DNA from 3 places in the Serratia sp. C2(1) genome. Region 3 is predicted to be linked to each of the others. Evidence: predicted binding sites of a transcription regulator. Region 3 holds the regulator's gene; each other region holds the start of a gene.
The links. The regulator Fur, encoded in region 3, represses iron uptake genes when iron is present. The targets are predictions, from matches to a motif close to ATAATAATGAGAACNACTATCAA.
Positions count from the first base shown of each region.

Region 1: a site for Fur is predicted at 1,896-1,918, ahead of V2S86_RS07590 (TonB-dependent receptor domain-containing protein). Genes of this name have one in related genera too.
Region 2: a site for Fur is predicted at 1,460-1,482, ahead of sodA (superoxide dismutase [Mn]). Genes of this name have one in related genera too.

Region 1 covers NZ_JAZFBA010000001.1:1,635,289-1,638,556, reverse strand. Annotated here, with positions in the region: gene V2S86_RS07605 (spermidine synthase) at 1-91, opposite strand, end outside; gene fabZ (3-hydroxyacyl-ACP dehydratase FabZ) at 127-582, opposite strand; gene V2S86_RS07595 (TIGR00645 family protein) at 841-1,335, opposite strand; gene V2S86_RS07590 (TonB-dependent receptor domain-containing protein) at 2,051-3,268, shown strand, end outside.
Region 2 covers NZ_JAZFBA010000005.1:89,562-92,829, reverse strand. Annotated here, with positions in the region: gene fdnG (formate dehydrogenase-N subunit alpha) at 1-461, opposite strand, end outside; gene fdhD (formate dehydrogenase accessory sulfurtransferase FdhD) at 606-1,433, shown strand; gene sodA (superoxide dismutase [Mn]) at 1,561-2,181, shown strand; gene V2S86_RS21660 (methyl-accepting chemotaxis protein) at 2,306-3,268, shown strand, end outside.
Region 3 covers NZ_JAZFBA010000001.1:2,868,270-2,871,537, forward strand. Annotated here, with positions in the region: gene ybfE (LexA regulated protein) at 1-273, shown strand, start outside; gene fldA (flavodoxin FldA) at 502-1,041, shown strand; gene fur (ferric iron uptake transcriptional regulator) at 1,364-1,810, shown strand; gene V2S86_RS13520 (glycosyltransferase) at 2,018-3,268, opposite strand, start outside.

The sequences.
Region 1 (3,268 bases), 1.2 Mb from region 3:
TAATTTCGCCGCAGTGGTCTTCCTCCCGAGCGATCACCTGCCCACGGGGAGAAAAATCAAGGCTATTGAGTAAGTGATCAACAATAGACATGGTGGTTTCGCTTTGTCTCCTTTAGAAAATGGGGCTCATTTACGGGCGCACATAAATTCGGCGGTGCAAATGCGGCGGCCATTGACCGTGGCCAGCCCGGAAAAACGGGCAATGCCGGATCGTTGCCGGACAAAGGCGACGTCCATACGCAACTGGTCGCCGGGCCGGGCAGAGCGGTAGAAGCGGGCGCGCTGAATGGCCGCAAAGTAATAATGCTCGCCTTGCGACAGCGGGCCGAGAAAGTAGTGAGCCAGCAGACCGGTGCTCTGCGCCAGTGCCTCCACCATCAGGATACCGGGGAAAACGGTAGTCTGGTGATGGCCGGTCCAAAAGGTCGGCTCATTGGCGGTAATGTTTTTGATGGCGCTTAAGCGCCCATCAGTAATCGACGTGCCGGCGGGCAAAATGCGGTCGACCAGCAGACAGGGGAACCGGTGTGGCAGGATAGATTGAACATCCTGGTACTGTAGGGGATTACCATTCAGCGGCATGATTGATTTTGGATCCTGTCAACGGGACGAAACGTGGCCAACGGTAGCCTCTGCGCCCGGCGGGAATGTAATGACATTATAATGTTATTATCATCTCATGCACTAACTGAAAAATCGGCAGGACGGGCATTAGCGATGAACGGTGACAACGTAACCTGAAATCGGCGCTAAAAACCAGCCTCTAACAAGTTGATGTATAGGGTTTTAATGGAAGATAAGGAGGGCCGCCATCAGGATGATGACGGCCAGAGCGGCGAATCAGTGTTTATCGCGCGTTATTTTATCGAGGTAACCCATCAGGAAAGCGGAAAGCACGAAGGTGAGATGGATAATCACATACCACATCAGCTTATTGTCCGGCACGTTCTTGGCATCCATAAATACCCGCAACAGGTGAATGGAAGAGATAGCGACAATGGATGCGGCTACCTTGCTCTTCAGTGAGGTGGCGTCCATTTTCCCCAGCCAGCTCAACTTTTCTTTGTGCTCGCTGATATCCAATTGCGAAACAAAGTTTTCATAGCCCGAGAACATCACCATGATCAGCAGGCCACCGACCAGCGCCATGTCGATCAGCGAAAGCAGGGTGAGCACCAGATCGCCTTCGGTCATGGAGAAAATGTTCGGCAGAACATGCAGGATCTCCTGGAAGAATTTGATCGACAGCGCCACCAGCGCCAACGACAAGCCGAAGTACACCGGAGCAAGCAGCCAGCGAGAGGCATACATAGCGTTTTCTATAAAGCGTTCCATAGTCATCTGAGTTTGTTACCAAAAGAGGCGCACAGTATAGCTCAGGACGCCCGGAGAAAGGCAAGTCGCGGGATATCGCGCAACTGCCGTTAATGGTGTAGCGAATTACCGCCACAGAGATGATGGCTTAACCATCAACGGATCCCCCAGACAAGGGATGAGAGAATGAAGGCTCGATTAAAAACCAGAAAAAAACCCCATCAGCAGATGGGGTAAAGGGGTAACGTTAAATTCTTTTTCCCATTCAGAGTGCCGGGTTTTTATACCACTTGTATATATAACAAAATCCTAAATTTTTAAGGGTGAGATAGCAGATGATATTCACCGAGCGCCACCGACAATGCAAAACACGAAAGGTTATCAATTCATCATGTCTTGACCGCTGTCAGGAGTGCGCACCAGGCTCTTAGCATCCCCAACCACAGCAATGCCGAAGCCGACTACTGATTAACCCCCTGGTTCCGCTGGTGCCTCTTCTTTCGCTGACGGATCGCTTTGCAAGGTTTCCGTAAGCGGTTTGGAAATCTCGCCGTAATACATTCATTAGAATGATATTGCTTATGATAAGCATTATCATTAACATGTATTTTATTAAGTCTACGTAGAAAGACCCTTCTTATCAGATTGTTAATTTTCGTTAATACCCTTGATCCCGATGAATTACCGGGGCGAAGCAACTGCGAGCAAATACCAATAATTATTGCAGGGCTAATACATGTGCAAAACTTTTAACTACCAGGGAATTATCGGGCATTCCATCCTATGGGGGACATTGATCACCAACTCCTTTAACGCTAATGCTGAAATAAATAAAACGCCATTAGAAAAGACCACGCAAAATGAAGAGGAAATAACGGTTGTCGCGCCCGTTATCGAGAAAAAGGCCGGGACAATAACCACGATTACCGCGCAAGACATGCAGAAAAAAGGGGGTAACGATTTCGGTTCGATCATGCGTTATGAACCGCTGATTAGCGCCACGGGCGTCAGCGGGGGCTCGTCCTCGGGCAAAAGCGGTTTCGATCGCAGCGGCTACACCGGGTATAACATTCGCGGCCTGGAGAGCAATCGCGTCGGCCTGGATGTCGACGGCATTCCACAGCCAGACGCCACCGGGCGCAGCTATGTCAGCCGAGCCGGCCTTAATACCTTTGGCATCGGCAGGGACTATATTGACCCTTACATGTACGGCCAGGTGGAGATCGAATCGGGAGCGACCTCGATTGAACGCAGCAATACGTCTATCGGCGGTGCCGTTTCGTTTTCGCCGAAGTCGGCAGATCAGTACCTGTCGCCGTCCAAACAGACTTACTTTGGTTACCAGAGCGATTACGACTCGTCCAACCGCAGTTGGCACAACGGCATTACCGCAGCTGCGGGCGATGACCAACTTCGCGGGGTGTTTGTTTATAGCCGCCGCGACGGCCAGGAAACGCGCAACAACAGTGGCACTCACCAGGCTTACCCGGCCAACTGGCATTCCAATGCGCTGATGGCGTCCGGGATCTGGCAGCCAAGTGACGAACACAAACTGACAGGTACGGTGGATTACTACGATAAAACCAACCACACCCATTACGACAGTTGGAACTCGGCCGGCAGCGCTATCCTGGGTACCGCACAGCAGCAAAGCAATACGCGCCGCTGGGGTGTGAGCCTGAAAGATGAATGGACGCCGTACAATGATTTCGTCGACACCCTGACATCAAAAGCCTATTACCAGCAGACCCAGGCGCATGACAACACCTACATGCCCACCAGCACCGGCAGCATGGAGCGGGTTTACTCCGACTACAACGTCAATACCTACGGTTTTGAAACGCAGATGGCCAAAACGCTGGGTCGCCATACGCTGAGCGGAGGGCTAAACGCGAGGTTAACCGATACCGAGCGGCCATTCCGTGAAGAGCCGGCACCCAGCGCGTTCACGGCC
Region 2 (3,268 bases), on a different contig from region 3:
GTAACGCCCTGTTCGTTGGTTTTCACGAAGTTGGCGTCGCGGTCTTCCTTCATCAGTTTGGCGATGCGGGTAAAGGCATCGTCCCAGGTAATGCGCTGCCATTTATCTGAACCCGGCGCACGGTACTCCGGGAACTGGAGACGGCTTGCACTGTGGATGAAGTCGACCAGCCCCGCGCCTTTCGGGCAAAGCGCGCCGCGGTTTACCGGGTGATCCGGGTCCCCTTCAATGTGGAATATGCTTTCTTTGGCGTTTTTGGCGCCATCACCAAGGCTGTACATCAACAGCCCGCAGCCGACGGAACAATACGTACAGGTATTACGGGTTTCACGGGCGCGCAGCAGTTTGTACTGCCGGGTCTCCGCTAACGCCACGTCCGGGGCAAAGCCCAGTGCAGCTACCGTCGTTCCTGCCATACCGCCAGCGCAGATCTTAAAGAACTGCCTTCTGCTGACCTGCATGGGGATCTCCTTTCACTCTCGATTGTCACATTGTTTCAAATGGCGCTTTCCCCCTTGAAGCGGGAAGCGCTAAAATTGATCTTGTTTTTACGCGGCAATATTACCACAGCGTATATGGGGTTGTTACAAACAGGTGCCAGTTAAGTGAATACTATAAACCCAGAGCAGCACATAAATGAGACCCCGCTCACAGGGGTGACCCAGGCCCAGGTTTATCAGCGCGGGCAACTCGCCACCGCACAGCCGGACTGGCTGGCGGAAGAAGTGCCGGTCGCCCTGGTCTATAACGGCATCTCTCACGTAGTGATGATGTGCACGCCAAAAGATCTGGAGGCGTTCGCCCTCGGCTTTTCGCTGTCCGAAGGCATTATCGAGTCACCGCGCGATATTTACAGTATAGAGATTAACCAAACCTGCAACGGGCTGGAGGTGCAAATAGAGCTCTCCAGCCGCCGCTTTGCCGGGTTGAAGGAACGCCGCCGCGCCATGGCGGGCCGTACCGGCTGCGGCGTGTGCGGCATCGAACAGTTAGCGGACATCTTCCGCCCGCTGCCTGCGCTGCCGTTCACCCAACGCTTTTCTCTCGCCAACCTCGACCACGCGCTGAGGCAGCTCAAGCAGGTACAGAGCGTCGGGCAGCTCACCGGCTGCACCCACGCCGCCAGCTGGATTTCGCCGCAGGGTGAATTGCTGGGCGGCTGCGAAGACGTCGGCCGCCACGTCGCGCTCGACAAGTTGCTCGGCGTGCGCGCAAAGCAAGATTGGCAACAGGGCGCGATTCTGGTCTCCAGCCGCGCCAGCTATGAAATGGTGCAAAAATCCGCGATGTGCGGCGTCGAGATCCTGTTCGTGGTTTCCGCTGCCACCTCGTTGGCGGTGGAAATCGCCGAGCGCAGCAACCTGACGCTGGTCGGCTTCAGCAAACCCGGCCGCGCCACGGTGTTTACTCACCCGCAGCGCATTGTGGATTGATTTAATCCCTTACACTAAGTAGGGCATTGATAATCATTTTCAAGATCATTTAATTAACTATAATGATCCGACTGCTTACGCGGTGCTCGCACCTTGCGCCGCCCATACACCACTGGAGATGATGATTATGAGTTATTCACTGCCATCCCTGCCGTACGCCTACGACGCACTGGAACCGCATTTCGACAAGCAGACGATGGAAATCCATCACACCAAACACCACCAGACTTACGTCAACAACGCGAACACCGTGCTGGAAGCGTACCCTGAGCTGGCTTCGCTGAGCGTTGAAGCGCTGATCCAGGATCTGGATAAAGTGCCAGCCGACAAGCGCACTTTCATGCGTAACAACGCCGGCGGCCACGCTAACCACAGCCTGTTCTGGAAAGGCCTGAAAATCGGCACCACGCTGGGTGGCGATCTGAAAGCCGCTATCGAGCGCGATTTCGGCAGCGTCGAGAAATTCCAGGAAGAGTTCGAGAAAGCCGCAGCGACCCGCTTCGGTTCAGGTTGGGCCTGGCTGGTGCTGAAAGGCGACAAACTGGCCGTGGTGTCTACCGCTAACCAGGACAGCCCGCTGATGGGCGAAGCCGTTGCCGGCGCTTCAGGCTTCCCAATCCTGGGCCTGGACGTGTGGGAACACGCTTACTACCTGAAATATCAGAACAAACGCCCAGACTACATCAAGGCATTCTGGAACGTGGTTAACTGGGATGAAGCGGCAGCACGCTTCGCTGCGAAGAAGTAATTCGCCCCCAGCACTGATGATGCCCGCGTGAAGCGGGCATTTTTTTGCCCAAAATCCGCTAAAGTTTGACCGCCCTTTGCCGATGATTTGTTCAATCGACGTTCGCCCGCAAAGGAAAAATAATATGGCGGCATTGCAAACATTGGCAGGAAAGTTCGTTCATCTTACCGTGGGTAAAAAGCTCGGCCTCGGGTTTGGCCTGATGCTGCTGCTGACGGCGATCATCGCCGGCACCGGCGCACAGTACCTGCATATCATCGAATCCCGCGCCGACCGCATCGATTTCAGCAATCGGCTGAATGACGAAATCAATCAGGCCAAATATAACCGCGCGCTGTTCGGCCAGACCTACCGGCCCGAGTACCTGAAGAATAACCGCGCCAATATCGAAAACGCGGTGCGGTTGATCAACCAGGGCCAGGCGTTAGACTGGGATGCCCAAAGTCGGCAAGACTTGCAGCGCCTGGTGGTATTGATCGGCCAATACCAGCAACAGCAAAACGCCTTCGAAAAGGCGGTAGCGGCGAAAGACGCGGTACGCCAAAGCTGGAACATGTCGGAAGTGCAAGACAGCCTGAATCAGGTAGAGCGCCAACTGACCAATGGCGACCTGCAACTGGCTTTTGTTCAACTGAATCAGAAGTTGACCCTGGTGCGTTACGGCGCACGCGGCCTGTTGCTGAGCCTGAACCGCGAATCTGAAGCGCCGCTGGTAGCGGCAATTGATGACGCACGCAACGCGGCAAACGCCCTCAGCCGACGGCTCAGCGATGCCCAGCGCCCCCTGCTGCAACCGCTGTTGAGCGCGCTCGACGACTACAAAAACCGAATCGAAGCTTACCTGCCGGCCTATGAACAGGAACAGCAGATCAGCCAGCGGCTGGGGGACAGCGCCCAGGAGGTCGGTACGCTGGTCAACGCCTTTATGCAGGACGAACTGGCGCAAACCCATAACGATATTAATGCGGCGCAGCTGCAGATGGGCATCACCACGCTGGTTGCCATTATCGCCGGGTTGCTGATTGCCTGGCGCATCACGCTGCAGATCACCCGGCCGCTGCGCAGCACTCTGGCGCTGGCGGAACGC
Region 3 (3,268 bases):
ACGGATCGCACGACGCTGGATCTGTTCGCAGATGAACGCCGTCCGGGGCGCCCGAAAACCAACCCGCTATCCCGAGATGAACAGCTTAGAATCAATAAGCGCAATCAGCTTCGACGCGATAAAGTCCGTGGCTTACGGCGTGTGGAACTGAAAATCAACGCGGATGCGGTGGACGCCCTGAACAAACTGGCGGAACAGCGCAATATCAGCCGCAGCGAGCTTATTGAGCAAATGCTGCTGGCACAACTGGCGGATGAACAGCCGGAACATTGATCTTTGCAGCCGCACATGCGGCACGGTGTTATGGATGACACCGATCAACACCCTTTATTCCTCCCGGCATCGCATAAACGCGATAAAACCCCGGGGTAAATCTCTGGCATGATACGCACTTACCGGTAAGAGGCAGATTCTTGCCATGTCATCATTTTAATCGGTGTTATCGCGTTCAACGCTAACATCGTGCAATGCAATTTATTGAATTTAAAGGTTATACGCGATATGGCTAATGTAGGCATTTTCTTTGGCAGCGACACTGGCAATACCGAAAACATTGCCAAGATGATCCAGAAAATTCTTCAGCAGCAGTTTGGCGCAGAGGTGTCGGAAATCCGCGACATCGCCAAAAGCAGCAAAGAAGATCTGGAAGCTTTCGACATCCTGCTGTTGGGTATTCCTACCTGGTACTACGGCGAAGCCCAGTGCGATTGGGATGACTTCTTCCCGACGCTGGAAGAAATTGATTTCAACGGCAAGCTGGTTGCGCTGTTCGGTTGTGGCGATCAGGAAGACTACGCGGAATATTTCTGTGATGCGATGGGCACCATCCGCGACATCATTGAGCCACGCGGCGCCGCGATTGTCGGCCACTGGCCGACCAAGGGTTACCACTTCGAAGCCTCGAAAGGTTTGGCGGATGACAATTTCTTCATCGGCCTGGCGATTGACGAAGACCGTCAACCGGAATTGACCAACGAACGCGTCGCAGCCTGGGTGAAACAGATCAGCGAAGAACTGAGCCTGGCCGATATCGTCGGCTAACCCTCAAAGGTTGAACAAAAGCCCTGCAAAGTGCATAGTGTTGCCAGCAGGGCCGTTCATCGGCAGCACGGATTTCTGCAATAGAAGCTACATGTTTGTAACTTCCCACATCGTCAAGGTAGACTGAGATATCGGTTTATCCCATCCATCAAGACGTTGCGTGTGTAACATGCAATTGTGCCATGATATCTTTGTTAACAACCGGCGGTTTCCATTTAGGGCAACCGGTTCTATAATGACACGCAATTAACTCTTTGTGCCGACCGATGCCACAGGCAAGAATGCCTCAACTTGATTAGCATAGTAACAGGACTGAATCCGCATGACTGACAACAACACCGCATTGAAGAAGGCCGGCCTAAAAGTCACGCTTCCGCGACTCAAAATCCTGGAAGTACTGCAAAATCCGGAATGCCATCACGTCAGTGCGGAAGATTTGTACAAAAAACTGATCGATATGGGCGAAGAAATTGGCCTGGCGACAGTTTACCGCGTACTGAACCAGTTTGATGATGCCGGCATTGTAACCCGTCACAATTTCGAAGGCGGCAAGTCCGTGTTCGAGTTGACCCAACAGCATCACCACGATCACCTGATTTGCCTGGATTGCGGCAAAGTGATCGAGTTCAGCGATGAGTCTATCGAAGTGCGTCAGCGTGATATCGCCAAGCAGCATGGTATCAAGCTCACCAACCACAGCCTGTACCTGTATGGTCACTGTGAAATCGGTGATTGCCGCGAAGACGACACCTTGCACGACAAAAAATAATGCCCGCAATCGGCATTGAGAACCGCCTTAACGGCGGTTTTTTTATGCCCCCAGGTAAGGGACAAAAAAATCCCCGGACAGGCCCGGGGAAAATCACATCAGAAAGACAACAATTGCAGCGGCACTTCTCCGCGGTACTTCTCTCACTACCCACTTACACGCACTTCACCGTCAACTCACCCGCCGACACGCGGATGGGTAAACTCGTCACAATGCATATTCAAGAAACAGCAGCCGATCGAAGAACATCGGCCAGGCATAGTCGAAAACGCCGCGAACGCGGAACCCTTTGTTCAGGTAGATTTGGCAGGCATCGCTGCTTTGCCATACGCACAGCACGATATGTTTTGCCCGGCGCTGCTGCGCGCGCTGCTTAATCTGGGCAAACAACGGGTTAAAATAGCCCTGCCCGCGGAACCGGCTCTCTATGGCCAGGCTGCAGATAAAATAATCGTCCTCCGTGCTCAGTGTTCGCACAAACCCGTCATAGGCCTCGTCAAGCGGCTTTATTTCATCGCGATACAGCGAGTTCGCCTCAACGCCATACAATTCGTCAACGCTCGCCGCCGTGAAAAATCCGACAAACGCCCCGCACCGCTCGTAAGCCAGGGTAATCAGGTCCAGATAGGGGTCGATATTTTGCGCCCGCTGCAGAGAGACCAGCCCCATCCCGGCGGGGTTGCCGACGGAGCAATACTCCAGATAACTGGTGGCAAAAATCAGCTTCGCCATGCGGGTCTTGTCCGCTTCGTCCGCCTGCCGCCCCGGTAGAAAATGCAGCCCGCCCTGCGATAGCGCCAATACCGCATCGCCCGTTCCAACGGTTGGTCGCCAGTAATTGCCCTCGTCGATCTGCCGTCGGTTATCGGCTATCAAATACTCGCCGAAAAGCTGGTTCACTCGATCCAGCGCGCGATCCTGGGACAGCACCGAATAGTAATGGTAGTGATCGATATCGGACCTTATCTGCGCCGGATAGGCCATACGCGGCACCTCATCGACGGTAAATATTTCCGCATACCGCGCCAGATCCGCCGGCTGCTCAAGCTGCCAATCCACCCGCTCCAGACGACTGATACATTGCCGATAGCTGCGCAGTTCGTCCTCCCTCAGCGGCAGCGTCTCATTGGTAATCACATCTTCCAACAGACGCATGCCACGGATACCGCAGGTCACCGCCTGCGGAACGGCGTCATAATGAACCCCGTGATCCTTGCAGAAGCTCTCGTGGCTGAGGAAAGTCCTGCCGATGTGGCGGCTCCACAACAGATAAAACGCATCGAACAACTTTCTTTCATAGACGGGGTTTTTATCCGGCACGTCACCGGTTTGCGCTGCATAGATCTGATCCAGGCCCGCCAATATTTTGCACAGCGACCTATCGCCGCTGCGGCCAATGATCATCCCGGTTTCATCAAGAAACAAATTCAATCCGCTGACATGGCTGACTTCGCCATT